2 regions of the Streptomyces sp. NPDC051243 genome follow, and region 1 is predicted to be linked to the other one. Evidence: riboswitches for the same ligand, from Rfam matches in the RefSeq annotation. Region 1 holds a riboswitch; the other holds the start of a gene.

What was found. A riboswitch is a leader RNA that binds a small molecule or an ion and turns the genes downstream of it on or off. The one in region 1 is predicted to bind S-adenosylmethionine.
Region 2: another riboswitch for S-adenosylmethionine. It lies ahead of thrC (threonine synthase); the one in region 1 lies ahead of ACIBAG_RS16290 (aminotransferase class V-fold PLP-dependent enzyme).

What each region holds. Positions count from the first base shown of each region.
Region 1 is NZ_JBITES010000006.1:2,903-17,744, forward strand. Features, by position in the region: gene ACIBAG_RS16260 (hypothetical protein) at 1-183, opposite strand, end outside; gene ACIBAG_RS16265 (heme-copper oxidase subunit III) at 329-949, shown strand; gene ACIBAG_RS16270 (c-type cytochrome) at 1,030-1,842, shown strand; gene ACIBAG_RS16275 (Rieske 2Fe-2S domain-containing protein) at 1,839-2,888, shown strand; gene ACIBAG_RS16280 (cytochrome bc complex cytochrome b subunit) at 2,885-4,522, shown strand; gene trpD (anthranilate phosphoribosyltransferase) at 4,728-5,792, shown strand; SAM riboswitch class IV at 5,867-5,983, shown strand; gene ACIBAG_RS16290 (aminotransferase class V-fold PLP-dependent enzyme) at 6,157-7,524, shown strand; partial or broken gene ACIBAG_RS16295 (glycerate kinase) at 7,479-8,000, opposite strand; partial or broken gene ACIBAG_RS16300 (histidine kinase dimerization/phospho-acceptor domain-containing protein) at 7,996-8,978, opposite strand; gene ACIBAG_RS16305 (small secreted hydrophilic protein) at 9,210-9,503, opposite strand; gene ACIBAG_RS16310 (Lrp/AsnC family transcriptional regulator) at 9,595-9,876, opposite strand; gene ACIBAG_RS16315 (rhomboid family intramembrane serine protease) at 9,873-10,631, opposite strand; gene ACIBAG_RS16320 (hypothetical protein) at 10,798-11,037, shown strand; gene ACIBAG_RS16325 (NYN domain-containing protein) at 11,077-12,420, shown strand; gene ACIBAG_RS16330 (NlpC/P60 family protein) at 12,632-13,666, shown strand; gene ACIBAG_RS16335 (NlpC/P60 family protein) at 13,918-14,842, shown strand, end outside.
Region 2 is NZ_JBITES010000002.1:179,710-194,551, reverse strand. Features, by position in the region: gene ACIBAG_RS04750 (DinB family protein) at 1-518, shown strand, start outside; gene ACIBAG_RS04745 (hypothetical protein) at 599-1,174, shown strand; gene ACIBAG_RS04740 (MFS transporter) at 1,188-2,666, opposite strand; gene ACIBAG_RS04735 (metallophosphoesterase) at 2,774-3,634, opposite strand; gene ACIBAG_RS04730 (NADH:flavin oxidoreductase) at 3,663-4,790, opposite strand; gene groL (chaperonin GroEL) at 5,131-6,753, opposite strand; gene ACIBAG_RS04720 (cold-shock protein) at 7,186-7,392, opposite strand; gene ACIBAG_RS04715 (MoaD/ThiS family protein) at 7,862-8,137, opposite strand; gene thrC (threonine synthase) at 8,260-9,543, opposite strand; SAM riboswitch class I at 9,562-9,737, opposite strand; gene ACIBAG_RS04705 (glucosyl-3-phosphoglycerate synthase) at 9,898-10,842, shown strand; gene ACIBAG_RS04700 (trehalose-6-phosphate synthase) at 10,926-12,440, shown strand; gene otsB (trehalose-phosphatase) at 12,428-13,324, opposite strand; gene ACIBAG_RS04690 (DUF3263 domain-containing protein) at 13,365-13,613, opposite strand; gene ACIBAG_RS04685 (ABC transporter substrate-binding protein) at 13,674-14,842, opposite strand, start outside.

The sequences.
Region 1 (14,842 bases):
GTCCAGGACACAGACGTCGATCCCGCCCTTGTCCAGCTCCTTGATGACGGCGGCCGGAGTCGCACACTCCACGAACCGCACCACAGGAACATCCGGCGCGGGCCTGCGCCCGGTGGCGAGCCGCACCTGCTCGCGGGTGTTGGAGTCGTCGCTGTAGACCAGCACCGTGGCGGTCGGCTGCATTGTTCCTCCGTGACGTCAGCGTCGTAAGGACAGGCCCGTTGAGCCGGATGCTACTCCCTTGAACACCACGTCAACACCGGTATGAACGGGGAAGACACTCCGAACGGCACCCCCCGGAGTGAGGGCGGGATAAGCGACCGACATAATGTCGGTCGTGGCGACAGCAACGACAGTAGACAAGGGTCACGCGCACCCGTCGGTCAACCGACCGAACCTCACCAGCGTCGGAACCATCATCTGGTTGAGTTCCGAGCTGATGTTCTTCGCGGCCCTCTTCGCGATGTACTTCACCCTGCGATCGGTGACCGGTCCCGAGTTCTGGAAGGAGAAGGCAGACTTCCTGAACTTCCCGTTCTCGGCGACCAACACCACGATTCTGGTGCTCTCCTCCCTCACCTGCCAGCTCGGTGTCTTCGCCGCCGAGCGCGGTGACGTCAAGAAGCTCCGGGGCTGGTTCATCGTCACCTTCATCATGGGTGCGATCTTCATCGGCGGTCAGGTGTACGAGTACACCGAGCTGGTCAAGCACGAGGGCCTCTCGCTCTCGTCCGACCCGTACGGCTCGGTCTTCTACCTGACCACCGGCTTCCACGGCCTGCACGTGACGGGCGGTCTCATCGCCTTCCTGCTGGTCCTCGGCCGCACCTACGCGGCGAAGAGGTTCACGCACGAGCAGGCGACCGCCGCGATCGTCGTGTCCTACTACTGGCACTTCGTCGATGTCGTCTGGATCGGCCTCTTCGCCACGATCTACATGATCAAGTAGCCGGGCCCGATCCCGCGCGCGTTCCACAAACGCACCAACCAGAAGCATCGACGCAGAAGATCCTGACACCGGGGTAATCCGTGAAAAAGCTCTCCGCACGACGACGCCATCCGCTGGCGGCGGTCGTCGTCCTACTCCTCGCGCTGGCGTGCACGGGGGGGCTGTACGCCGTGTTCGCGCCCGCGGACAAGGCGCAGGCCGAGGAAACCGCCCAGTCCCTCACCATCGAGGAGGGCAAGAAGCTCTACGCCGTCGGCTGCGCCAGCTGCCACGGAACCGGCGGTCAGGGCACCACCGACGGTCCGAGCCTGGTGGGCGTCGGCGCCGCGGCCGTGGACTTCCAGGTCTCGACGGGCCGCATGCCGGCCGCCACCTCCCAGGGCGCCCAGGTCCCGCGGAAGAAGAACATCTACTCGCAGGCCGAGATCGACCAGCTCGCGGCGTACATCGCCTCGCTGGGCGCCGGCCCCGCCGTCCCGTCCGAGGAGCAGTACGGCCCCGAGGGCGCGGACATCGCCAAGGGCGGCGAGCTCTTCCGTAACAACTGCGCCCAGTGCCACAACTTCACCGGCAAGGGCGGCGCGCTGACGCACGGCAAGTACGCGCCGACGCTCGAGGGCGTCGACCCGAAGCACATCTACGAGGCCATGCAGACCGGCCCGCAGAACATGCCGTCGTTCCCCGACACCACGCTGTCGGAGCAGAACAAGAAGGACATCATCGCGTACCTGAACGCGGTCAACAGCGACGAGACGGTCAACCCGGGCGGTCTGGAGCTGGGCGGCCTCGGGCCGGTCAGTGAGGGTCTGTTCGGCTGGATCTTCGGACTCGGCGGTTTGATCGCCATCGCCGTGTGGGTCGCCGCCCGGACCGCAAAGGCCAAGAAGTCATGAGTAGCCAAGACATTCCAGAAGAGAACCTGCCCGCTGAGCAGGACGCCACCGTCGCGGTAGCGGACGAGAAGAACCCCTTCGCCGACCCCGGCCTGCCGCCCCACGAGCACCGGATCCAGGACATCGACGAGCGGGCCGCCAAGCGGTCCGAGCGCACGGTCGCCCTGCTGTTCACGGTGTCGATGCTGGCCACCGTCGGCTTCATCGCCTCGTTCGTGGCGATCCCGCACGACAAGTCGATCTTCGTCTTCCCGCTCGGGCACATCAACGCGATGAACTTCGCGCTGGGCCTGACCCTCGGGGCGGCGCTGTTCTGCATCGGCGCGGGCGCGGTCCACTGGGCCCGCACGCTGATGTCCGACCACGAGATCGCGGACGAGCGGCACCCGATCGCGGCGGAGCCCGAGGTCAGGGCCAAGGTCATGGCCGACTTCAAGCAGGGCGCGAAGGAGTCCGCGCTGGGTCGCCGCAAGCTGATCCGCAACACGATGTTCGGCGCGCTGGCCCTGTTCCCGCTCTCCGGTGTCGTCCTGCTGCGTGACCTCGGTCCGCTGCCCGGCACCAAGCTGCGCCACACGCTGTGGTCCAAGGGCAAGCTGCTCGTCAACATGAACACCAACGAGCCGCTGCGTCCCTCGGACGTCGCGGTCGGCTCCCTCACCTTCGCCAAGCCGGAGGGCCTGGAGGAGCACGACCACGACTTCCAGAACGAGATCGCCAAGGCCGCCCTGATGATCGTCCGGCTGCAGCCCGACGACATCAAGGACAAGCGCGAGCTCGAGTGGTCGCACGAGGGCATCGTCGCGTACTCGAAGATCTGCACCCACGTCGGTTGCCCGATCTCCCTGTACGAGCAGCAGACGCACCACGTGCTGTGCCCCTGCCACCAGTCCACCTTCGACCTCTCCGACGGTGCCCGAGTGATCTTCGGCCCGGCCGGCCACGCCCTGCCGCAGCTGCGCATCGGTGTGAACGACGAGGGCTACCTCGAGGCGCTCGGCGACTTCGAAGAGCCCGTCGGTCCTGCATTCTGGGAGCGCGGATGAGCACTACAGAGACCACCGAGTCCCGCGCACGCGGGAAGGCACCGGCCGGCGAGCGCGTCGCCGACTGGGCCGACGGCCGGCTCGGGATCTACTCCCTGGCCAAGGCCAACATGCGCAAGATCTTCCCCGACCACTGGTCGTTCATGTTGGGTGAGGTCTGCCTCTACAGCTTCATCATCATCATCCTCACGGGTGTGTACCTGACGCTGTTCTTCCACCCGTCGATGAACGAGGTGGAGTACCACGGCAGCTACGTCCCGCTGCAGGGAACGCTGATGTCGGAGGCGTTCAGCTCCACGCTGCACATCTCCTTCGACGTGCGTGGCGGTCTGCTCGTCCGGCAGATCCACCACTGGGCGGCGATCATCTTCCTCGCCGGCATGTTCGTGCACATGATGCGCGTGTTCTTCACCGGCGCGTTCCGCAAGCCGCGTGAGATCAACTGGCTGTTCGGCTTCCTGCTGTTCGTCCTCGGCATGTTCACCGGTTTCACCGGCTACTCGCTCCCGGACGACCTGCTCTCCGGTACCGGTGTCCGCTTCACCCAGGGCGCGATCCTGTCGGTCCCGATCGTCGGGACGTACATCTCGATGTTCCTGTTCGGCGGAGAGTTCCCGGGCGTCGACTTCGTCGCGCGGTTCTACTCGATCCACATCCTGCTGCTGCCGGGCATCATGCTCGGGCTCGTGGTCGGCCACCTGATCCTGGTCTTCTACCACAAGCACACGCAGTTCGCGGGCCCGGGAAAGACCAACAACAACGTCGTCGGCATGCCGCTGCTGCCGGTCTACATGGCCAAGGCCGGAGGCTTCTTCTTCCTGGTCTTCGGTGCCATCGCCGCGCTCGCCGGTATCGCGTCCGTCAACCCGATCTGGGCCATGGGGCCGTACCGCCCCGACCACGTGTCGACGGGCGCCCAGCCCGACTGGTACATGGGCTTCGCCGAGGGTCTGGTCCGTGCCATGCCCGGTTGGGAGATCAACTTCTGGGGCCACACGCTGGTCCTGGGCGTCTTCGTCCCGCTGGTGCTCTTCGGACTCTTCCTCGGCGTGATCGCCCTCTACCCGTTCATCGAGTCCTGGGTCACCGGCGACAAGCGTGAGCACCACCTGCTCGACCGGCCGCGCAACGCCCCGACGCGTACCGCCTTCGGTGTCGCCTGGGTCACCGGCTACATGATCATGCTGATCGGTGGCGGCAACGACATCATCGCCACCCACTTCCACCTGTCGATCAACGCGGTCACGTGGTTCGTCCGGATCGGCTTCTTCGCCGGCCCGGTCCTGGCCTTCGTCATCACCAAGCGCATCTGCCTCGGCCTGCAGCGCCGGGACAAGGACAAGGTGCTGCACGGCCGTGAGTCGGGCATCATCAAGCGCCTGCCGCACGGTGAGTTCATCGAGGTCCACGAGCCGCTCAGCCAGGACGCGCTGTACACGCTCACCGCGCACGAGCAGTACAAGCCGGCCGAGATCGGCCCGACGGTCGACGAGAACGGCGTCGAGCGCAAGGTGAAGGGCTCCGAGAAGCTGCGCGCCAAGCTCAGCAAGTCGTACTACGGCGAGGAGGGCCAGATCCCCAAGCCGACGGTCGAGGAGTACAAGGAGATCACGAGCGGCCACGGCCACCACTGATCGCTGCGCCAGCTACGCCACGGTTGAGGGCCCCGTCCGGTTTCCCGGACGGGGCCCTCGGCCGTGCACGGGCCCTGCGCAGTGGGACGCGGGCCCCGTCCGGTCTTCGGACGGGGCCCTTCTCCGGGTCCCGGGGCTGGATAGGGTGGACCCGTTGAGACTCGCGTCCCGTAGAGCGGGACACCTTTGACCCCAGGAGCGGCTGATGAGCGCTGTGACCCCCGCTGGAGGCGACACCGCGGCGGGCCGTTCCTGGCCCGAGGTGCTGAGTGCCCTGCTCGCCGGACAGGACCTGAGTGCCGGTGACACGGCCTGGGCGATGGACCGCTTCATGAGCGGCGAGGCCTCGGACGCCCAGATCGCCGGCTTCATGGTGGCGCTGCGGGCCAAGGGCGAGACGGTCGAGGAGATCAACGGTCTCGTCGAGGCGATGTACGCCCACGCGCAGCCGCTGGACATCCCCGGGCCGGCCGTCGACATCGTCGGTACGGGTGGTGACCGGGCCAAGACGGTCAACATCTCCACGATGTCCGCCATCGTGATCGCGGGCGCCGGCGCGAAGGTCGTCAAGCACGGCAACCGGGCCTCGTCCTCGGCGAGCGGCTCGTCCGACGTGCTGGAGAAGCTCGGCATCAACCTCGACCTGTCGCCTCAGGGCGTGGCGCGGGTGGTGGACGAGGCCGGGATCACCTTCTGCTTCGCGGCCAAGTTCCACCCCTCGATGCGGTTCGTCGGTGGCGTCCGGCGGGACCTGGGGATTCCGACCTCGTTCAACCTGCTCGGCCCGCTGACCAACCCGGCTCGCGTCACCTCCTCCGCCGTCGGCTGCTTCGACACCCGGATGGCGGGGCTCATCGCCGGCGTACTGGCCGAGCGCGGCTCGTCCGCGCTGGTGTTCCGCGGCGACGACGGGCTCGACGAGCTGACGACGACGGCCACTTCGCGGGTGTGGGTCGTCCGCGACGGCAAGGTGACCGAGGAGGGCTTCGACCCGCGTGACGTCGGCATCGACCTGGTGCCGGTGGAGGCGCTGCGCGGTGCGGACGCCTCGTACAACGCGGAGGTCGCGCGCCGGCTGCTGGAGGGCGAGACGGGGCCCGTGCGGGACGCCGTACTGCTCAACTCGGCGGCGGCGCTGGTGGCGTTGGAGCCGACGGACGCTCCGCTCGCCGAGCAGATCCGGCTCGGTATGGCGAGGGCGGCCGAGTCGATCGATTCAGGGGCGGCCAAGCGGACGCTGGAGCTGTGGGTGGCCGCGAGCAACGCGTGAGCGATGCGCCTGTGGTCCCGCGATTCGGACACGAGTTGCGGGACCACGATCATTTCACGTACGTTCCTGTACCAGGTCATGAGTGACAGTCATGAGGCCCCGGCCGACTGTCCGGCAACCCTCCGTCCGTGGCGGGGTGCCCCGGGTGAAGACCAGGCCGTAGGCAGCGAGGTCTGCGGCAAGCGCGGGCCCCTCTCGAAACCAGGGGTCCTGGTCGTTCGAGGGAGCCTTCCGTGAGCAAGCGAATGCGATAGGGCCGCAGAGCCCCGCCTCCGCATCCCCTTTCACCCTCACCACGCTCGAGCCGCCCTGTTCCGCATGCGCTCGCGCGGTGAATTCCACCTGCTTTCACGGGAGTTCCGTCATGTCCGTCTCCACCGCTGCCGCCGACCAGTCCGTCTGCTCGCCGCTGCCCGTTCTGGGCCGGGATGTCACCGTCCCGCTCGTCACCGGCGGCGAGGTCACCTACGCCGCGCTCGACTACGCCGCCAGCGCGCCCGCGCTGCAGCGCGTCTGGGACGACGTCGCCGCCTACGCCCCGTACTACGGCAGCGTCCACCGCGGCGCCGGCTACCTCTCCCAGCTCTCCACCGACCTGTTCGAGAACGCCCGCCGGACGGTCGCCGAGTTCCTCGACTGCCGCCCCGGCGACCAGCTGGTCTTCACCCGGTCCACCACCGACTCGCTCAACCTCCTCGCGGCCGCCCTCCCGGCCGACTGCCAGGTCTTCGTCTTCGAGACCGAGCACCACGCCTCCCTGCTGCCCTGGCGCGACGCCCAGGTCACCTACCTCAACGCGCCCCGCACCCCGCGCCAGGCCGTCGAGACCCTGGAGCGAGCCCTCGCCGACCGCGACCCCTATGGCCCGGCTCTGGTGTGCGTCACCGGTGCCTCGAACGTGACGGGTGAGCTGTGGCCCGTACGGGAACTCGCGGCCGCCGCCCATGCGCACGGCGCCCGCATCGTGCTCGACGCCGCCCAGCTCGCCCCGCACCACCCGGTCAGCGTCCGTGACCTCGATGTCGACTGGGTCGCCTTCTCCGGGCACAAGCTGTACGCGCCCTTCGGCTCCGGCGTGCTCGCCGGCCGCGCGGACTGGCTGCGGGAGGCGGAGCCGTACCTCGCGGGCGGCGGGGCCAGCCGTAAGGTGACGAGGCGTGAGGACGGCGGGGTCGACGTCGAGTGGCACGAGAGTGCCGCGCGGCACGAGGCCGGGTCGCCCAACGTCATCGGCGCCTACTCCATCGCCTCCGCCTGCAAGGCCCTCACCGAGGCCGGTTTCGACAACCTGGTCGCCCGTGAGCAGCACCTGATCGAGAAGGTGCGGGCGGGGCTCGCGGAGGTCCCGGCGGTCCGCGTCCTCTCCCTCTTCGGGGACGACGCCCCGCGCGTCGGTGTCATCTCCTTCGTCGTCGACGGCTGGAACAGCTCCCACTTCGCCGCCGCGCTCTCCGCCGAGTACGGCATCGGCGTGCGGGACGGGCTGTTCTGCGCCCACCCGCTCGTGCGGACCCTGCTCGGCAGCGACCCGCAGACGCAGGGCGAGTGCGGCGCGCCGGAGGCCGCGCCCGGCGAGAAGTCCCTGAACGCCATCCGCGTGAGCTTCGGGGCCGGTACCCCCGACGAGCACGTCGAGCGGTTCGTGGGTGCCGTACGGGAGCTGGTCCAGGACGGCGCGCGGTGGAACTACCGTACGGAGGACGGGCGTTGCGTGCCGGACACCTCCGCGTGAGCCGGTAGCCGGGCGCCCAGCAGGATCATCCGCAGGGCGCGTTCGGTGGCGTCCGTGAGGAGTTCGGAGGCCCGGACCAGGGCCTCCGCCAGCGCCAGCACCGGGCGGCCGTACAGCCTGGCCCGGCGGGCGACCTCGGCCGGGACCTTGCCGCGCGGCGTCTGGTGGTCCAGGGCACCTTCGGCGGTGACGGCCAGGTCGGCGCGGGCGAGGCGGGCATCCAGGTCGAGGTGGCCCAGCAGCACCTCGAAGCGGGGGAGCAGACGGGCGCCGAGTGCGGCGAGGCCGGCGCCCACGCCGCCGGACGCGCCGGTGCCGTCGCCGTACCGCAGGTCGGTGCGGGTGACGGGGAGGTCGCGGTTGAGGATGTCGGCCCAGTTCTCCAGGCCCGCCGACAGCTCCTCGACCTGCGCGGGCGTCGCCCCCTTCTGCGGGCCGAAGACCCGGGCCACGCCGCGCTTGCCGCACAGCACGTTCGCCCAGGGTGCGGGCTTTGACGTAGACGTCGGCGGTGAGCTCGGCGAGCTGGACCGGTTCAGGGGTGACGAAGTCGGGGCGCTCGGCCTTGGCGAGCAGCAGCAGGTCCTCGACGATGCGGCTCATCCGGTCCAGTTCGTCGGTGACCAGCCGTATGGTCTCCTCCCGCTCGGCCGGGTCGTCGCCCATCAGCTCCAGATGGCCGCGCACGATGGTGATCGGCGTGCGCAGCTCGTGGCCCGCGTCGTCGACGAACTCCCGCTGGGCGGCGAAGGCGCGCTCCAGCCGGTCGAGCATCGCGTTGAAGGTCTGCGCGAGCGCGGCGATGTCGTCGCGTCCGTGCACGGGGATACGGCGGGTGAGGTCCTGCTCGGTGAGCTGTGCCGCCGCGGTGCGTACCAGCCGTACTGGCTTGAGGATCCGGCCCGCGACCGCCCAGCCGATGCCGGTCGTCATCAGCAGGGCGACACCGGAGATTTGGCCAGCAGGATCCGGAACTCCTCGTTCACGGCGGCCTGTTCACGTCCGGGGTGGAAGGCGACGACGAACGCGGCCTCCGTCGCGCCGCCGGCCCGTGCGACCGCGACCTTGGCCCACCGGATCTCGCCGGACGCGCGGTGCAGCGTGCCGGTGGAGTCCGGGGAGTCGAAGATGCGGCGGCGGGCGTCGGCGTCCTCGTGCAGGGGCAGGGCGACGTGGATGTCGCGCTGCTGGCGGAGTTGCGCCGGGATCCGGCCCGGCCGGCCCACCAGACCGATCAGCTCCTCGTCCGGGTCGGCGTACTGCCGTTCCAGGAACTCGTGCAGCAGCCGGGACGGGTCGGTGAACGGGCGGCCGGTCTCGGGGTCGACGCCCCGCTCCTCGAAGTTGGCGAACTCGCCGGCCTCCTGGGCGAGCAGCCCGTTCACCCGGTGGTCGACGTCCCGCAGCAGGATCGAGCGCGTGGTCGCCGCCACCGACGCGAGTCCGACGGCCATGACGAGCAGCAGCCACAGCAGGATGCGGACCCGGGCGGAGATCCGCCGGCCCGCGGGACCGGGTGGCGTCTCCCGGGTCATGCCGGCGCCGTGAGGTCTGGCACGCGCATCCGACTCCGTCCTCCGCGTCGCGGCCGCACGGTCTCCCCCACAGGGGTGCTCCCGTCGCCGCGGCTCGGCCCGTCCACGGGGCACGGTTCCCGGCAGCCGTCCTGATCTCGGTGGCACTCGCTAGCCGTCGTCCCCGAGCTCACCGCGGTCGTCGTCCGAGGTCTCGCGGTCGGGAGCGTCGTCATCGTCGTCACTCGCGGAGCTGTCGGTCACCGGGGGCCTGGAGACGACCTCGTCGCTCGGCGTCGCTGCGGGCCGGGTGGGCGTCGGCGTGGGGGAGCCGCTGTTCAGCTCCACCTTGGGCGGGACCTTCGGCGACTCCGGCTGGTCGGTGAGGGCGAAGCTGGTCGCGGCGATGCCGAGCGGAATCGCCACTACGGCGGCCAGGGCCGCGATCCGGTGCGAGAAGACCATGCGGCCGATCCTGCCCACGGCAGCCGGAGGTGCGGATGAGCCCCAGATGAAGAACTCTTCATCCAGGGCCGTGCCAGGTGCCGGGGTGCTCTCAGCTGTCCAGGCCGATGGCGAACGCGGCCTCGATGTCGTGCTGGGAGTAGGTACGGAACGCGACGTGCGTGTCCGTGGCCTCGACGCCGGGGATCTTGCTGATCCGGCCGGGGATGACCTCGGCGAGGTCCTCGTGCTGCTTCACCCGCACCATGGCGATCAGGTCGTAGGTGCCGGTGACCGAGAAGACCTCCGTCACGCTCTCCAGCGAAGCGATCCGCTCCGCGATCTCGGGGATCCGGTCCACGCTGGTCTTGATGAGGACGATCGCGGTGATCACGGCTGGTTCTCTCCCTCGGGGGCCGGAGCTGGGGTGGGCTTCACTCTAGTAGGCCGTCCGAAGCGGGCCCACGCGAAGCCGAAGCCCAGCCCGAAGCCCACCAGGTGTGCCAGATACGCCACCCCCGGCCCCTGGTCCGCCCGCCCCGCCGCCACCCACTGCAGGGCCACCCAGAACGGCAGCACCACCCAGGCGGGGAAGCGCAGCGGCAGGAAGAGCAGGAAGGGAAGCAGGCTTGTCACGCGCGCCCCGGGGAAGAGGAACAGGAACGCGCCGAGGACGGCCGAGATCGCCCCGGACGCGCCGACCAGGGACTGAGTGGAGTCGTCGTTGGCGGCGGCATAGCCCAGCAGGGCCAGATAGCCGCAGCCCAGGTAGAAGAACGCGAACTGGACGCGGCCCATCCGTTCCTCGGTCATCACGCCGAAGACGTAGAGGAAGAGCATGTTGCCGAGCAGGTGCACCCAGCTGCCGTGCACGAAGAGGGCCGTGGCAGGTGTGAGGGCGGCCCGGGGCGCCCCCTCGAACAGCTCGGCCGGGACCACGCCCCAGCGGTGGAAATAGGCCCGCTGCGCCGCGAGCAGCCCCTCGCCGGAGCCGTACGACGGATTGAGCCCCGCCGCCGGGCCGGTCAGGAAGAGCAGACAGCACAGCGCGATCAGCCCGTACGTCACCGGCGCAGGTGACCGCAGGACCGATCGGCCCGCCCTGCCGAACCGAGTCCCGAAACGCACCACGCTCCAGTTGCCGATCATGAACACAGAGCATGACGTAACCGGACGCACGCGCACAGACCGCCTCGCCGCCCGAGACGGACAGGCGGCGAGTACCCGCCAGGCCGTAGGGTTACGAGCCACACGCACCGGGGAGACCGGGGCGTCGCGGACAATAGAAGACCTAGAAGGAAAGAGCACAGTCACGATGACGGTTCCCCTGCCCACCGCCACGACGCGCTGGCGCTGCACCCTCTGCGGCAACCTCACGCGTTTCGACGTGACGCGCTCGTCCAGGGTCGTGGAGTACGTCCACCTCGATCTGGCCGGTGAGCCCAAGGTCGAGGAGCGTGAGGTGCTCAGTGAGACGATCGAGTCCGTGCGCTGCCGCTGGTGCAACGCGGTGGACAAGGTGGAACTCGTGGACAGGCCGGGCGCCGGCTCCTGACGGGAGCCGGCCCCGCACAGGCAATTGGGGTGTTGACGGATGGTGGAGACACAAGGCGGGGGGCCGGGCGACGGCGCCGCTGAGGTGCTCGACCGTCCGCTGCCCGACGGTGTGCGGCGCAAGGTCGTACAGATCGTGTCCGACGGCTTCGGCGGGCTGACCGTCGGCGAACTGCCCGCGCAACTGCGGCAGTACGCCCGGTTCGCACCGAACCGCCGGGCCAAGTTCGCCGGCAACGCGATGGCCGCCGCGCTGGAGACCGATCCGCTGTTCCGGCAGCGCATCGGGGAGAAGTTCAGAGAGGCCCAGCCGGAGCTGTCCGGCGCTCTCGACTCCGGCTCGGCGCCTCCGGCCGCGGACCCGCTCGACGTGGCGGCCGCGGCCTATGTTCTGCGGCCCACCGGCTGGGTCAAGCTGGTCACCGCGGCCGGCGAGGAGGCCGAGCGGGCCGACGCCGAGCGCGCGGACGAGGAGAGCCGCGCCGAGCTGGAGCGCCTGCGCGAGGAGCTCGCCCACGCCCGGGAGCACACCCGGACCGAGACCGAGCGGCTGCGCGCCGAGCTGGACGCGGCGAAGAAGGAAGCCGAATCGCTTCACCGAAAGCTGCGCTCCGCCCTCAGCGACGTCAAGCGCGGCGAGGCCGCCCTGCGCAAGGTCCAGGGCGAGATCGAGGCCGTACGCGCCGAGGGGCAGGCCCAGGTCTCCGCGGCCGAGAGCGAGACCCGGCGGCTCAAGGCGCGGCTCGGGGAGGCCGAGGCGGCCCTGGAGGCCACGCGCAGAGCGGCGCGCGAGGGGCGCAGTGTCGAGGACATGCGCGTCCGGCTGCTCCTCGACACCCTTTTGGACGCGGCCCAAGGACTGCGCCGTGAGCTGGCGTTGCCGCCGGTCTCCGTGCGCCCCGCCGAGACCGTGGACGCGGTCGAACCGGGACGAATGACCCCGAAGGACATCGCCGCACGGGCGTTGTCCGAGAACGACCCCGCGATCCTCGACCAGCTCCTCGCCCTGCCGCAGGCCCATCTGGTCGTCGACGGCTACAACGTCACCAAGACCGGCTATCCCCAGATGCCGCTGGAGAAGCAGCGGTTGCGGCTGCTCGGCCAGCTCTCGCAGCTCGCCGCCCAGACCGGCGCCGAGGTGACCTGTGTCTTCGACGGGGCCGAACTGGCCGCGCCGGTGCTGCTGGCACCGCCGCGCGGCGTGCGGGTGCTGTTCTCCAAGCCCGGCGTGACCGCCGACGAGCTGATCCGCCAGCTGGTGCGCGCCGAGCCGCCGGGCCGGCCGGTCATCGTCGCCTCGACCGACCGCGAGGTGGCCGACGGGGTGGCCCGGGCCGGAGCGCGGCCGGTGGCTTCTGCGGTGCTTCTCAAGCGACTGTCCTGAAAGGGCCAACGTACAGGCTTAATGCCCGAATTGGTCGGCCTGTCGCACAACCGAGCGTCAAGCCCGCGTCACCACATGTGAGTTGTGTGTAAAGAATGGCGGGTGTGACGAGATTTTTCGTGTGAGGATTTGATCTGATCACAAGAGGGTCACTAGGGTCTGGCGTCGAACCTCCGAGCGGGTGATCACTCACAAGAAGGGTTTCACCTCCGTGGCGTCCCACCGTCGACCCAAGCAGCCGAGCCGAGCACGTGTGACCGTGCTGACCACCGCTGCCGCCGCTGCCGTGGCCATCAGTTCTCAGGCTGCCAACGCGGCCCCCAGCGAGAAGCCGAGCAAGGACGAGGTCAAGGCCAAGGTCGACAAGCTCTACGAGCAGGCGGAGCACGCCACCGAGGAGTACAACGGGGCCAAGGAGAAGCAGGGGAAGCTCCAGAAGGAGATCTCCACCATCCAGGACAACGTCGCCCGCGGCCAGGAAGAGCTCAACGAGCTGCGCGACGCGATGGGCCTCGCGGCCGCCGCCCAGTACCGCACCGGCACCATCGACTCCTCCCTCCAGCTCTTCCTCTCGTCGAACCCGGACGACTACCTGGACAAGGCGTCCACCGCCGACCAGCTCAGCGCCCAGCAGGTCGAGTCGCTGAAGAAGATCCAGGAGAAGCAGCGCGAGCTGTCCCAGCAGCGCGCCGAGGCCGCCGACAAGCTCAAGGACCTCTCCGCCACCCGCACCGAGCTGGGCAAGAAGAAGAAGGAAGTCCAGGCCAAGCTCGCCGAGGCGCAGAAGCTGCTCAACACCCTGACGGCCGCGGAGAAGGCCGCCATGGCCGCCGAGGAGGAGCGCGCCAGCCGTTCCTCCGCCGAGCGCGTGGACCTCGGCAACGCCGCCACCGGCTCCGGCCGCGCGATGGCCGCCTTCCAGGCCGCCCAGAGCAAGATCGGCTCGCCCTACGTCTACGGCGCCTCCGGCCCGTCCTCCTTCGACTGCTCGGGCCTGACCTCCTGGGCCTTCGCCCAGGCCGGCGTCTCCATCCCGCGCACCTCGCAGGCCCAGGCCAGCTACGGCACGCGCATCTACAGCCAGTCCGAGCTCAAGGTCGGCGACCTGGTCATCTTCTACGGCGACCTGCACCACGTCGGCTTCTACGCGGGCAACGGCCAGATCCTGCACGCCCCGCGCACCGGCACGGTCGTCCGCTACGAGTCGATCAACAACATGCCGTTCCAGTTCGGCGTCCGGATCTGACCCGGCCGTACGGCTCCGTACGTCTCCGTACGCCTCCAAGATCAACACCACGTGCCGCCCGAACGAGCGAATCACGACAGCACTCGCTGACCCCGCGCCCCGCCGATGACCTGCGTCAGAGGCGGGGCGTCACTTTGTGTGCCCACGGCGGTCGTTGGTGGCCGCCCCCGCTCGGAGTTACTGTCTGCCGCGTTTCCCCCGCCGACGGGGGGAGCGGTCCTTGTCCGCGAGCGGAAGGAGAGCGGCTTCCCGTGGGGTCCCATCGCCGTCTTGCAACGTCCGGGTTCGACCGGGGCGCCGGTGCGGCGCTCTGCGTCATGTCAGCCGCCGCCACGGCCCTCGGGGTCGTACCGGCGAAGGCCACGCCGCACGACGACACCCGGACCAAGGTGGACCGCCTCTACGAGGAGGCCGAGAAGGCCACCGAGGCCTACAACCAGGCCGACGAGCGCGCCGACAAGCTCCGCGACCAGGTGGGCCGGGCCCAGGACCGGATCGCCCGGCAGCAGGAGAGCATCAACACCATGCGGGACGCCCTCGGTTCGCTGGCCGGCGCCCAGTACCGGTCCGGCGGCCTCGACCCCTCCCTCGCCCTGCTGCTCTCCGACGACCCGGCCGACTACCTCGACAAGGCCGCCCGGATCGCCCGGATCAGCGCCCACCAGGCCGGCGAGCTGGAGGCACTCCAGGACGCGATGCGCGTCCTCGCCCAGGACCGCGCCGAGGCGGCGAAGAAGCTCGTGGAACTTGAGAAGAGCCGCAAGGCCGTCGCCACTCACAAGCGGACCGTCGAGCGCAAACTCGCCCAGGCCCGCAGGCTCCTCAACACCCTCACGGCGAGCGACCGCGCCGCCTACGGCCGCGCCTCCCGCTCCGGCCGCGACGTCATGCCCGACTTCGGCAGCGCCCTCCCGCCCTCCGGCCGCGCGGCCGCCGCCCTCGCCGCCGCCCACTCCGCCCTGGGCAAGCCGTACGTCTGGGGCGCCAACGGCCCCTCCGGCTTCGACTGTTCGGGCCTGATCCAGTGGTCGTACGCCCAGGCCGGCGTCGCCATGCCGCGCACCTCGCAGGGCCAGCGGTACGCCGGCCGGCAGGTCCCGCTCTCCGAGGCCCAGCCCGGCGACGTCGTCACCTACCGCTCCGACGCCAGCCATGTCGGGATGTACGTCGGCAACG
Region 2 (14,842 bases), on a different contig from region 1:
CCGCCACCGCCACCGACGAGCGCGCCGACCTCCTCGAAGCCCTGGCCAAGCACCGCCACTTCCTGCGCTTCACGACCCGCGACCTCACCGACGAGCAGGCTGGACAGCGGACCACGGCCAGCGAACTCTGCCTCGGCGGCCTGATCAAACACGTCGCGTCCATGGAGCGGAACTGGGCGGACTTCATCCAGCACGGCCCGTCGGCCATGGGCGACTTCACCGAGATGACCGAGGACGACTGGGCAGCCCGGGTCGCCGAGTTCCGCATGCTGCCCGGCGAGACGCTGGAGGGCGTCCTGGCCGCCTACGCCGAAGTGGCGCGCCGCACCGACGAGTTGGTCGCGTCGCTGCCCGACCTGAACGCCGCCCACCCGCTGCCCAAGGCCCCCTGGTTCGAGCCCGACGCCCAGTGGTCGGCCCGCAGGGTCCTGCTGCACGTCATCGCCGAGACCGCCCAGCACGCCGGCCACGCCGACATCCTCCGCGAGTCCCTGGACGGCGCGAAGAGCATGGGCTGACCGGACCGGAGCGCGCCGACCGGACACCGAGCGACCGGCCCCCGCAGTGCGCCGACGGCTGCGGGGGCACACTGGCACCTATGAACCACGCCCAGCTGACCGCCCTGGGCCGAGCCCTCCGCCTCCTCGGCGAGCACGGCGAGGCCCTCACCGCCGACACCCCGGACGCCAGACTCCACGAGGTCAAGGCCGATCTGCGCCGCGCCCTGGAACTCCTCGACGAGAGCGTCACCGGCTCCGCCCGCACCACCCGCTGCCCGGAGCACCCGGCCGGCCCGGTCGACCCCGCCGCCCCCGACCTCTGCCTGCTCTGCGAGACCCGCCGCCGAGCCGCCCGCCGCTCCGAGTACAACGGCACCGGCCCCGCGGTCCCCCGCGCCCCCGAGCCCACGGCCCCCTCCCGCTACGGCGTCCGGGGCGACCGCCCCCAGCCCCAGCAGCGCTGGCTGCCGGAGCTGTGGAACGGCCAGGAGTGGCAGCTCTGCGGCACCCCGCGCCGCGACCGCCGCGAGGCCGAGCTCTATCTCGCCGCCCAGCGCCGCGGCCCGCGCCCCGCCATGGCCTACCGGCTCGTGCACGAGTTCACCGACTACGAGGTGCTGCGTGTGTGGGGAACGCCGGTGAAGGTCGACATCGAGCCGCTGGGGAACCTGTAGGTACCACCAGCTACTACTTCGCCGCCGCCCCCACCTGCTCGGCCGCGCCCTCGGCCACCGGCTCCCCGCCAGCGGCCACCGGCTGCCGCGGGATGAACGACGCCACCGCGAAGGCCAGCAGCGCCGCCCCGGCGCCCACCGCCAGGACCACCTTGAAGGCGTTCTCGGACGGGAGGGCGTAGCCGCCGAGGTTCGTCGTCATCTGGGCGAGGATCACACCCGCGACCGCGCTCGCCGTGGACGTACCGAGGGACCGCATCAGCGTGTTGAGGCTGTTCGCGGCGGCCGTCTCCGACGCGGGCACGGCGCTCATGATGAGCGCGGGCATCGAGCCGTAGCCGAAGCCGACACCGGCGCCGATGACGCAGGCCACCAGGATGAAGTGCCAGACCTCGGACATCAGGACGATGTTGAGGCTGTAGCCGGCGGCCACGATCAGGACACCGATCATCAGCGTGACCTTCGGCCCCTTGGCCCGCGAAATCGCAGCCGAGACCGGAGCCGTCGCCATCATGACCAGACCGGACGGCGCCATGCACAGGCCCGCCACCAGCATCGACTTGCCGAGGCCGTAGCCGGTCTGCGCGGGAAGCTGGAGGATCTGCGGGATGACCAGGCTCATCGCGAACATCGCGAAGCCCACCGCGATCGAGGCCAGGTTGGTGACCAGCACCTGACGCCGGGCCGTCGTCCGCAGGTCGACCAGGGGCTGCTCGGCACGCAGCTCCCACCAGCCCCAGGCCGAGAGGATCACCACGGCCGCCGCGAAGAGACCGAGTGTCGTAGCGCTGCCCCAGCCCCAGTCGGCGCCCTTGGAGATACCCAGCAGCAGGCACACCAGCCCCGCCGCCATGCCCATGCCGCCGACCAGATCGAAGCGCCCGCCCGTGCGCACCTTCGACTCCGGCACGAGCAGCAGCACACACACCAGCGCCACGACACCCATCCCGGCCGACGTCCAGAACAGCACGTGCCAGTCGAAGTTGTCCGCGATGAGCGCGGCGGCGGGCAGCCCGAGCGCGCCGCCGATGCCGAGGGAGGCGCTCATCAGGGCGGTCGCGGAGCCTAGGCGCTCGGCGGGCAGTTCGTCGCGCATGATGCTGATGCCCAGCGGGATCACACCGGAGGCCAGGCCCTGGAGCACCCGTCCGACGATCATCGGCACCAGCGACTCGCTCAGGGCGCAGACCACGGACCCGCTCACCAGCAGCACGACACTGACGAGCAGCATCCGCCGCTTGCCGTACATGTCCCCGAGCCGTCCCATCACGGGCGTCGCCACGGCCGCCGCGAGGAGCGTGGCCGTGACCGCCCAGGCGGTGTCCGACGCGGGGGCGTCAAGCAGCCTGGGCAGCTCCGGGACGATCGGGATGACCAGCGTCTGCATCAGCGACACGACGATCCCGGCGAAGGCCAGCACCGCCACCACGACGTTCGGCCGCGGCGGGGAGGAGCCCCCGGCCTCGGCGGAAGGGGCAGGGCTTTCGGGCATGGCGGGGCCTCCGTCGGCGTACGGGCGCACAGGGCACACCGGCCCGGCACGAGTGATTGACCGAGGCAACCTTAAGTCAGTTGATTGACTTACTCAACCGACGCAGCTCACGCCTCCCGCTCGACAAATGCCCGCACCTGTTCCTCCTCCAGCTCGTACACCGTCTCGTGCGCCCGGGGATCGCGCGCATGGAAGGTGTGGAACATCGGCCCGTCCGCTCCACCCAGCTCCACCAGCGACGCCGACGCGCCGCGCACCGCCCGTTCGGTGCCGGGTGGGGTCGTCAGGTCGATGCGGTTGACCACGCCGGGGGTGACCCAGACCGGAACCGCCTCCAGAAATCCGGAGAGCTGGAGGTGATAGTGCCCGGTCAGGATGACCCGTACGTCACTTCCCCGGACCGCCTCCGCCAGCTCGTCCGGGTTGCGCAAGCCGAAGAACGGCTGGGTCGCCGAGATGTCGAGGCTGATCGGCGGGTGATGGAAGGCGAGGACGGTGCCCCGCTCGGCGGCGGCGCTCAACGCCCCCCGCAGCCAGTCCAGTTGACCGGCACTCACATGGCCGTACACCTTCCCCGGTACCAGCGAGTCCAGCGTCACGAACCGCCAGCCCCGGACGGTGCTCACCGCCGCCCGCTCCGAGGCCTCGGATTCCAGGACCGCCTCGGGTGCCGGATGCCCGCTCCCCAGCACCTTCCCGAAGGCGCCGCGCTCGTCGTGGTTGCCGGTCGTGTAGAACACGGGCGCGTCGAGGCCGCGCGCGAACTCGCCCACCAGCTCTCGGAGGGCCGTATACGCCTCGACCGCGCCGTCGTTCGCGAGATCGCCCGTGACGACGATCGCGTCGACATCCCGCAGATGTCCCAGCTCGGCGATCATCAGCCGCAGCGAGTCGGTGGCGTTGACACCGTGCCGGTTGGGGGCGTCGGAGTGCTCCAGATGAGTGTCGGAGAGATGAAGGATCCTCATCTCTCCGACACTAGCGGCGAGTTGGAACTCAGCTCAGGGTCTTCAGCGACGCCGCGTCGTACGCCGCCAGCTCACCGAAGCGACCGGACAGCACCTTGGTCGCCCACTCCGGGTCCTGCAGCAGGGCGCGGCCGACGGCGACCATGTCGTACTCCTCGCGCTCCAGGGCGTCCAGGAGGTCGTCGAAGCCCTTGGTCTCCGAGCCCTGGCCGACGAAGGCGTTGATGAAGTCACCGTCGAGGCCGACCGAGCCGACCGTGATGGTGGGCTTGCCGGTCAGCTTCTTCGTCCAGCCGGCGAGGTTGAGGTCGGATCCGTCGAACTCCGGGATCCAGTAGCGGCGGGTGGAGGCGTGGAAGGCGTCGACGCCGGCCGCGGCGAGCGGGGTCAGGATGGCCTCCAGCTCCTCCGGGGTCTCGGCGAGACGGGCGTCGTAGGCCTCCTGCTTCCACTGGGAGTAGCGGAAGATGACCGGGAAGGACGGCGAGACCGACTCCCGTACGGCGGCCACGATCTCCGCCGCGAACTTCGTACGGGCGACCGGGTCACCGCCATAGGCGTCCGTGCGGCGGTTGGTGCCCTCCCACAGGAACTGGTCGAGCAGGTAGCCGTGGGCGCCGTGCAGCTCGACGCCGTCGAAGCCGATGCGCTCGGCGTCCGCGGCGGCCTGAGCGAACGCGCCGATGACGTCGTCCAGGTCCTGCCGGGTCATCGCCTTGCCGGTGGGCTCGCTCTCGCCGATGCGCAGACCGGACGGGCCGACGGCGGGGGCGTCCGCGAACGGCGGCTCGCCCTGCTTGCGGACCATGCCGATGTGCCACAGCTGCGGAACGATCGTGCCGCCCGCCGCGTGCACCGCCTCGGCGACCTTCGCCCAGCCCGCCAGCTGCTCCTCGCCGTGGAACCGGGGGACGCGGTCGCTCTGCCCGGCCGAGTCGTGGCCGACGTACGTGCCCTCGGTGACGATCAGACCGACGCCGGCCGCGGCGCGACGGGAGTAGTACGACACGACGTCCTCGCCGGGTACGCCGCCCGGGGAGAACATGCGCGTCATCGGCGCCATCACGATGCGGTTGGGAACGGTGAGGCCGTTGATCGTGGTCGGCCGGGACAGGACCTGGGCCGCGCGGGAGGCGGCGGACTCGGTGACGGTCACGTGGAGGGCTCCTCGAGGGTGGCGTTGCTAACCGGGTGGTATGTGCGCGCGCATGCTTGCATCTTCTTAAGCAACGGGCTATGCGCTACGGCACATTCCGCATCCGAGCGCGCCTGGGCTGTGACCCCGGCCACATATGCCTCTTCGCCGCGGGGAGGTGCCCCTGGGGGTACGTCCGCCGCACGCCCTTGAGGGGCGCGGGGAACTGCGCCGGCAACCACGAACCACGCACACCCGCCAGAACACCGAGGGCGGCACCCCCTGTCGCGAATGTCGCAACAGGAAGTACCGCCCTCGGCAAGGACGTTGATCAACCGGAGGCCGAAGCCCCCGACGCCGATCAGAAGTCCATGTCACCGCCCGGCATACCGCCACCGGCAGGCGCAGCGGCCTTCTCCGGCTTGTCGGCGATGACGGCCTCGGTGGTGAGGAACAGCGCGGCGATCGACGCGGCGTTCTGCAGCGCGGAACGCGTCACCTTCGCCGGGTCGATGATGCCCTCGGCGACCAGGTCGACGTACTCACCGGTCGCGGCGTTCAGGCCGTGACCCGGGGTGAGGTTGCGGACCTTCTCCACCACGACGCCGCCCTCGAGGCCGGCGTTGACGGCGATCTGCTTCAGCGGGGCCTCGAGCGCCAGCTTGACGGCGGCGGCACCGGTGGCCTCGTCGCCCTCCAGCTCCAGCTTCTCGAAGACACCGGAGGCCTGCAGCAGGGCCACGCCACCACCGGCGACGATGCCCTCCTCGACGGCCGCCTTGGCGTTGCGCACGGCGTCCTCGATGCGGTGCTTGCGCTCCTTGAGCTCGACCTCGGTCGCGGCACCGGCCTTGATGACGGCGACGCCACCGGCGAGCTTCGCCAGGCGCTCCTGCAGCTTCTCGCGGTCGTAGTCCGAGTCGCTGTTCTCGATCTCGGCGCGGATCTGGTTCACGCGGCCCGCGACCTGCTCCGAGGAACCGGAGCCGTCGACGATGGTGGTCTCGTCCTTGGTGATGACGACCTTGCGGGCCTTGCCCAGGAGGTCCAGGGAGGTGTTCTCGAGCTTGAGACCGACCTCCTCGGAGATGACCTCGCCGCCGGTGAGGATGGCGATGTCGTTGAGCATGGCCTTGCGGCGGTCGCCGAAGCCCGGGGCCTTGACGGCGACGGACTTGAAGGTGCCGCGGATCTTGTTGACGACCAGGGTCGACAGGGCCTCGCCCTCGACGTCCTCGGCGATGATCAGCAGCGGCTTGCCCGACTGCATGACCTTCTCCAGGAGCGGGAGCAGGTCCTTGACCGAGGAGATCTTGGAGTTGGCGATCAGGATGTACGGGTCGTCGAGGACGGCCTCCATACGCTCCATGTCGGTGGCGAAGTACGCCGAGATGTAGCCCTTGTCGAAGCGCATACCCTCGGTGAGCTCCAGCTCCAGACCGAAGGTCTGGGACTCCTCGACGGTGATGACGCCTTCCTTGCCGACCTTGTCCATCGCCTCGGCGATGAGCTCACCGATCTGGGTGTCGGCGGCGGAGATCGAGGCGGTGGAGGCGATCTGCTCCTTGGTCTCGACGTCCTTGGCCTGCTCGAGCAGGGCGGCGGAGACGGCCTCGACGGCCTTCTCGATACCGCGCTTGAGGGCCATCGGGTTGGCGCCGGCGGCTACGTTGCGCAGGCCTTCCTTGACCAGGGCCTGGGCGAGCACGGTCGCGGTGGTCGTACCGTCACCGGCGACGTCGTCCGTCTTCTTGGCGACTTCCTTGACCAGCTCGGCGCCGATCTTCTCGTACGGGTCCTCGAGCTCGATCTCCTTGGCGATGGAGACACCATCGTTGGTGATCGTGGGGGCGCCCCACTTCTTCTCGAGGACGACGTTGCGACCCTTGGGGCCGAGCGTCACCTTCACGGCGTCCGCGAGCTGGTTCATGCCGCGCTCGAGGCCGCGCCGCGCCTCCTCGTCGAACGCGATGATCTTGGCCATGTGAAGTGGTCCCTCCAGGACTGGGGGTGATTCCTTCGGACCGCGCCCGCGCCCGCGACGGACGGCTCGCCTGCCTCGTGGTTCCTTGCCCCACCCGGCCTGCGGGCCTCACCGACCCGGTCCTTCTTTGTCACTCTCACCTTCAGAGTGCTAACGCCAATGATTAGCACTCGACCCAGGAGAGTGCAAGGCGCGCTCGCGAAGCGAGCGCTCGTTGAGGGGTGATGGTCGGGTGACGGGCGGGGGCAAGCGGACCTCGGGGATCGGGCGGGGCGCTCAGCCCGGCGCGAACGGGGTCCGAGCAGGGGCCGGGCAGGGGCCGGGCAGGGTCCGGGCACGACCCGAGCAGGGCCTGGACATGGCGAAGGACCCGCACCCCGAGGGTGCGGGTCCTTCGAAGAAGAACGTCGCTGCTGTTAGTCGACGCGTGCTTCAGCTGGTCGCCAGACGGACCATGTCCGCCTGCGGCCCCTTCTGGCCCTGCGAGATCTCGAAATCGACCCGCTGACCTTCCTCCAGGGTGCGGTAGCCGTCCATCTGGATCGCGCTGTAGTGGACGAAAACATCCGCACCACCGTCGACCGCGATGAAGCCGTACCCCTTCTCCGCGTTGAACCACTTGACGGTGCCCTGAGCCATGCCTAACTCCCCTATTACTGGCCCTTGCACAGATCCACACTTCGCGGATCCGGGTCAGACCTCACCCCCCATCGGTCGGGGGCGTGCGCCGGAACGCGTCGACCGCGGCTGAATGTATCTGCCCAACTGCCGTCTGCAACAGGTCAATCGGACGAGAAATCCGGGCACGACCGGTCGGGAATGTGGGGACAATTCCCCTGACTTCAGGTCAAGTCGGACCTGACAAAAGGAACAAAAGCCGCAAGAAACCCGCACACTTTGGCTACTTCTTGTCGGGCGTGCGGCAGAAATCAAAGGCTTATCAAGGCTGCCGACCCGTGGATCGGCGACGCGTTCCCCAACTGTACCTCGCTCAACCACACAGAATTGCCCCCTCCGCTTCTCTCACGGAGGGGGCAATTCGATGAACTCTTAGTAACCGGTGTTACCGATGGTAATGATCGGTCATTCGGTCAGAGTCGGGTCAGTGTCAGCCACCGGCGACGGCGGGAATGATGGAGACACCCGCACCGTCCGGCGTCGCCGTCTCCAACCCCTGCTCGAAACGGACGTCGTCGTCATTGACGTACACATTGACGAACCGCCGCAGCTTGCCCTGGTCGTCCAGCACCCGGGCGGCGATCCCGGTGTGGTTCTTCTCCAGGTCGGCGATGACCTCGGCGAGCGTCCCGCCTTCGGCGGTCACTTCGGCCTGGCCACCCGTGTAGGTGCGCAGGATGGTGGGGATGCGGACGTTGACGCTCACGTTGTGACCTCCGGTCAGCTAATCGCCCTGAGGGGCGCGGGGCTGTGTTGGATGTGCGGCTACCGCCGCGTGGGCGCGACCAGCCCCCACCGGCCCGCAGACGAAATCAGTGGGACAGGCCCCTAGACGAGACCCGCCTCGCGGAACGAGTCCAGGTTGGGACGAATGGTCGCAGTCAGGCCAGTACCGGCCACAGCATCCAGCGTCTTGAGACCATCGCCCGTGTTGAGGACAACCGTCGTCTTCGTCGGGTCGAGGACACCGTTCTCGATCAGCTTGCGCGTCACACCCACCGTCACCCCACCGGCGGTCTCCGCGAAGATGCCCTCGGTCCGGGCCAGGATCTTGATCGCGTCCACGACCTGCTCGTCCGTCACATCCTCCACGAAACCGCCCGTCCGCCGAGCGATGTCGAGCACATACGGACCATCCGCCGGGTTGCCGATCGCCAGCGACTTGGCGATGGTGTTCGGCTTCTGGGGCCGTACGACGTCGTGGCCGGCCTTGAAGGCGGTGGACACCGGCGAGCAGCCCTCGGCCTGCGCGCCGAAGATCTTGTACGGCTTGTCCTCGACGAGACCGAGCTTGATCAGCTCCTGCAGACCCTTGTCGATCTTCGTCAGCTGCGAACCGGACGCGATGGGCACGACCAGCTGGTCCGGGATCTGCCAGCCGAGCTGCTCGCAGATCTCGTACGCCAGGGTCTTGGAGCCCTCCGCGTAGTACGGCCGCAGGTTGACGTTGACGAAGCCCCAGCCCTCGCCGGCCGGGTCGCCGATCAGCTCGGAGCAGAAGCGGTTCACGTCGTCGTAGTTGCCCTCGATGCCGACGAGCTCGCCGCCGTAGACCGCGGCCATGACGACCTTGCCCTGCTCCAGGTCGTGCGGGATGAACACGCAGGAGCGGAAGCCGGCGCGGGCCGCCGCGGCGCCCACCGCCCCGGCCAGGTTGCCGGTGGAGGAGCAGGAGAGGGTGGTGAAGCCGAAGGCGCGGGCGGCCTCCAGGGCCTGGGCGACGACGCGGTCCTTGAAGGAGTGCGTCGGGTTGCCGGAGTCGTCCTTCACATACAGACCGCCGGTCACACCCAGCTCACGGGCGAGGTTGTCGGCCTTGACGAGCTTGGTCCAGCCGGGGTTGAGGTTCGGCTTGGTGGCCACGTCGGCGGGGACGGGCAGCAGGGCGGCGTAACGCCAGATGTTCGCGGGTCCCGCCTCGATCCGCTTGCGGAGCTCCTCGGCGTCGTAGGCCGAGAAGTCGTAAGCGATCTCCAGCGGGCCGAAACACTCCTCGCACGCGAAGACCGGGCCGAGCGGCACCCGGTGACCGCACTCGCGGCAGGACAGCGCCGCGGCGGGACCGAGGTCTACGGTGGAATCGGTGGTGCTTGCAACAGTCTGCACAGCCATGTGAGGCGAGGCCCTTTCTCCTCATCTTCCTCACGACGCATCTCGCCGTGAGACGGATTTGGCACCTTCCCTAGCCGGGAGCCTCGCGGAGACGATCAACGCTGATCGACGACGATCAACACTGATCTACGAGACCGGCTGGAGGGTTGCCGGGGCTTCATCGGGCCGTTTCCCTCTGCCCCTCTGGATGAGCTGTATGTGGTTGTTAACACCGGTTGACCCCGGACATGCGATGGTCATCCGCGTTGTTCAAGACTGTAACCGAAGGCCAGGACAGTTGAGATAGTCGTCCGAACCGCGAGATGGATCACACGGTTAGCAGATGTGATCACGAACAGTGAGGAGCCGCAGACTGTGCTGGAAGAAGTCGAGCGCTGGCTGAGCACCCGCTCCTGGTCCGTGACCGATCGCCCGCTGCACCAGCTCCTGGCCGCCAAACAGCGTACGGGTCAGTCGGTCTCCGTCGTGCTGCCCGCGCTCAACGAGGAGGAGACGGTCGGCGAGATCGTCGCGATCATCCGTCACGACCTCATGCACCAGGTTCCGCTCGTCGACGAGATCGTCGTCGTCGACTCGGGATCCACCGACCGCACCTCCGAGGTGGCCGCCGCCGCGGGCGCGACCGTGGTGCACCGGGACGAGATCCTGCCCCACATCCCGGCCGTGCCCGGCAAGGGCGAGGTCCTGTGGCGCTCCCTGCTGGTCACGAGCGGGGACATCGTCTGTTTCATCGACGCCGATCTGAAGGAGTTCTCCTCCGACTTCGTCTCCGGCATCGTCGGCCCGCTGCTGACCGACCCCGGGATCGACCTGGTCAAGGGCATGTACGACCGCCCGCTCAGGGGTGCGGCCGGCCAGGGCGGGCGCGTCACCGAGCTCATGGCCCGCCCGCTGCTGAACATGCACTGGCCGCAGCTGGCCGGTTTCGTGCAGCCGCTCGGCGGTGAGTACGCGGCCCGCCGCAGCCTGCTGGAACAGCTCCCGTTCCCCGTCGGGTACGGCGTCGAGCTGGGCATGCTGATCGACGCGCTGCACCTGGTGGGTCTGGACGCGCTGGCCCAGGTGGACGTGGGCGTGCGCAAGCACCGGCACCAGGACGGGCAGGCGCTCGGCCGGATGTCGGCCGCGATCTACCGCACCGCACAGCTCAGGCTCGCCCGCGGTCACCTGGTCCGCCCCTCCCTCACCCAGTTCGAGCGGGGCGAGGACGGGTTCGAGCCGCGTACGTACTCCGTGGACACCGAGGAGCGGCCGCCGATGGTGGAGATCGCGGAGTACGCCTCCCGCAAGGTGGCCTGAAGATTCCGGAGGTCGTATACGGCCCCTGCCAGAGAGGTGAACCGCACGTTTGAGCGGTTCCGGGCCGGGCTAGGTTGTGGCGTATGGCTTCCACGCAGGATGCGCAGGATGCGCACGGTGCTGCCAGGGTGCTGGTCGCGTCGAACCGCGGCCCGGTCTCGTACGAGGTGCGCGAGGACGGCTCGCTGCACTCGAGGAGAGGCGGCGGCGGAGTCGTCTCCGGGCTGTCGGCGATCGGGCCGGACGCGGGTGCCCTGTGGGTGTGCTCGGCGCTGTCGGACGGGGACCGCGAGGCGGTTCGGCGCGGGGTCGGCGAGGACGGCGTGCTGATGCTGGACATCCCGGCCGAGGTGCACTCCGACGCCTACAACGGCATCGCCAACTCGGTGCTCTGGTTCGTCCACCACATGCTGTACCAGACGCCGCTGGAGCCGGTCTTCGACGCGGAGTTCCGGCGCCGGTGGGCGTCGTACGAGACATACAACCGCGCGTTCGCGCAGGCGCTGGCCGAGCGGGCGGCGCCGGGGGCGGCGGTGCTGGTGCAGGACTATCACCTGTGCCTGGTGCCGGGCATGCTCCGGGAGCTGCGGCCGGACGTCCGGATCGGCCACTTCTCGCACACGCCGTGGGCGCCGCCGGAGTACTTCCGGATGCTGCCGGACGACATCCGCGCGCAGTTGGTGTGGGGAATGCTCGGCGCGGACCGGCTGGGGTTCCTGACCTGGCGGTGGGCGTACGCCTTCATGAACTGCGCGGGCGCCGTGGACGGCGAGCGGATCGTCCCGATGGTCCCGGTCCCGAGCAAGCCGCGCTGGATCGAGCACACGCCGACCGGACGTCCGCCCCTGCGCAAGACCTGGATCGGCGTGCACGGGCTGGGCGCGGACGCGGAGTTCCTGCGGGCCAGGTCGCACGAGTCCGACGTGGCCGAGCGCATGGCGGCGCTGCGGGAGGAGATCGGCTCGGCCCCGGACGGCAGGGCCCGCAAGACGATCGTGCGGGTCGACCGGACCGAGCTGTCCAAGAACATCGTGCGCGGCCTGCTGGCGTACCGGCAGCTGCTCGACGACCACCCCGAGTGGCGCGAGCGGGTGGTGCACGTGGCGTTCGCGTACCCCTCACGGCAGGACCTGGCGGTCTACCGGGAGTACACGGCGGAGGTCCAGCGGCTGGCGGAGGAGATCAACTCCCGCTACGGCACCCCGGGTTGGACCCCGGTCGTACTCCACGTCAAGGACGACTTCGCACGGTCGCTGGCGGCGTACCGGCTGGCGGACGTGGCGCTGGTCAACCCCATCCGGGACGGCATGAACCTGGTCGCGAAGGAGGTGCCGGTCGTCTCCGACGCGGGGTGCGCGCTGGTGCTGTCGCGGGAGGCGGGGGCGTTCGAGGAACTGCGCGAGGACGCGATCGAAGTGAACCCGTACGACGTCGTGGACACCGCACGGGCGCTGCACGAGGCGTTGTCGATGCGCCCGGAGGAACGGGCCGAACGCACGAAGCGACTGACAGCGGCCGCGACCGCCCTGCCGCCGGCCCAGTGGTTCCTGGACCAGCTGCACGCACTGGAGGAGGGGACGGCGGGTCAGCCCGCCTGATCCGCGATCGCCCGCAGCAGCCGTACGACCCCCTGCGGCCCGTCGACCACGACGTCCGCCCGCTCCGACAGCTCGGTGACCTCCTCGCTGCCGCTGCAGACCAGGAGGCCGGGGGTGCCTTCGGAGCGGAGTCCGTCGACGGCGGCGTAGGCGGGGAGGTCGCCGAGGTCGTCGCCGGCGTAGAGGACGGACTCGGCGCCGAGTTCACGGACGTACTCGCTCAGGGCCACGCCCTTGTCCATGCCGGGTGGGCGCAGTTCGAGGACCATGCGGCCCGGTTCGACGATGAGGCCGTTGCGGGCGGCGAGGTCGGTGAGGGGGGCGCGGAGGGCGTCGAAGGTACCCTGCGGGTCGGCCGCGCGGCGGGTGTGCACGGCCAGGGCGTGTCCCTTGTCCTCGATCCAGGTGCCCTGCGCGGCCCCGCTCCCCTCGAGGACGCCCGGCAGTTCGGCGCGGACGGCCGCGACGCCGGGGTGGGGGTCGGGCGCGGTCACCTCACCGCTGACGGCGTCCCAGCGCTCGGCGCCGTAGTGCCCGAGCACCACGAGGTGCTCCAGCCCCGGGACCCCGGCGAAACCGCCGTACCGCACGGCGACGTCGGCCGGGCGCCCGGTGATCACCGCGACGGCGGCGACCTTCGGGGCGAGCGCGGCGAGCGCCGGCAAGGCGTCGGGGTGGGCCCGGGCCTTCTCCGGGTCCGGCACGATCGGCGCGAGCGTCCCGTCGAAGTCGAGCGCGACCAGCGCCCGCGCCGGACGGGCGAGGATGGCGGCCAGCCCGTCGCGGCCCGGCCGGGTCGAGGGGACCGGCAGGGGGTCCACGGGATTGACGGAATCGATCGAGTCCGAGTCGGTCAGATCGTTCTGATCCTTGTGACTGCCCATACGCCGACCCTATCCAGGGAGCACCCGGCGTACCCCTCTCTCATCTCTCCGCCCGCCGCGCCTCCCGCACCCGCCGCAGCCGGTTCACCGTCACCGGGTCGTGGGCCAGGGCCCGCGAGTCGTCCAGCAGGGCGTTCAGGAGCTGGTAGTAGCGGACGGGGGCCAGGCCGAGTTCCTCGCGTATCGCGCGCTCCTTGGCGCCGGGGCCCGGAAAGCCCCGGCGTTCCAGGGCGAGGATGTCCCGCTCGCGGTCGGCAAGGGCGGCGGCCTCCGGCTGGTCCTGGTCCATGTGTCGCACCGTAGCCCCCGCCACTGACAACCGGCAGCCCCGACCACTGACAACCGGCGACTACTCCGCGCTCTCAGCCCGAGTCGCCGTCGACTGCAGTTGCCCCAGGACCAGCGACGGGCTGCTGCCGGACGAGACCGTCCCGCCGATGCGCTGCTTGACCTCCGCGCTGACCGCGGCCCAGGAGGTCCGGCCGACCGGGTAGAGCTCGGAGAGCGGGAGTTCCTCCAGGAAGGGCTTGAGATCGGCGTCCTGCTTGGCCGCGGTCATCACCGTGGAGGCGGAGTTGGTGACGGGAAGCAGGTCGTACTCCCGGGAGAACTCCAGGACGTTCTGCTCGTCGTAGACGAAGTTCAGGAACTCGCCCACCTGCTCGGCATGCCCGTTCTGCTTGAAGGCCATCATCCAGTCGGCCACGCCCATGGACATCTTGGTCGGCCCCTCGATGCCGGGCATCGGCACCATGCCGAACTTCACGCCCTTCTTCGCGGCCATCTGCATCAGCGAGGGATGGCCGTTGAGCATGCCGACGTCCCCGGCCGCGAAGGCGGCGAACGCGTCGGCCCGGTTGAGCTCGCCGGGCGCCACCGGACCCGTGAGCCCCTTGCCGACCAGGTTGCTCTTGAGCCAGTTGAAGGTGGCGACGTTCTCCGTGGAGTCGATGCTGTACGTGCCGAGGTTGGTGTCGGTGTAGCCGCCCCCGCCGCTGAGCAGCCACTGCATCGTCTCGGCCTGCGCCTCCTCGGGCCCCAGCGGCAGCGCGTACGGGTATTTCACGCCCTGCGCCTTGAGGGCCACGGCGTCGGCGGCCAGTTCCTTCCAGGTGGTCGGCGGGGTGAGGCCGGCCTTCTCGAAGAGGGTCTTGTTGTAGAAGAGCAGCCGCGTGGAGGAGGCGAAGGGGATGCCGTACTGCACGCTGTCCACCTGCCCCGCGTCCGCGAGCTGCGAGACGAGGTCGGCCTGGACGGGGATGGAGAGCAGGTCGTCGGCCGGGTAGAGGAGATCCTTGGCCGCGTAGTCGGCGTACGCGCCGATCTGCGCCATGTCCGGCGCCTCCCCGGCGTCGACCATCGACTTGACCTTGGCGTCGACGTCGTTCCAGGAGTACACGGAGACATCGATCGAGACGCCGGGGTGCTCGGCCTCGTACGCCTTGACGAGCTTGTCCCAGTACTTCTGGGAGCTGTTCGCCTCGCTGTCCCCGTAGTCCGCGGCGACCAGCTTCAGCG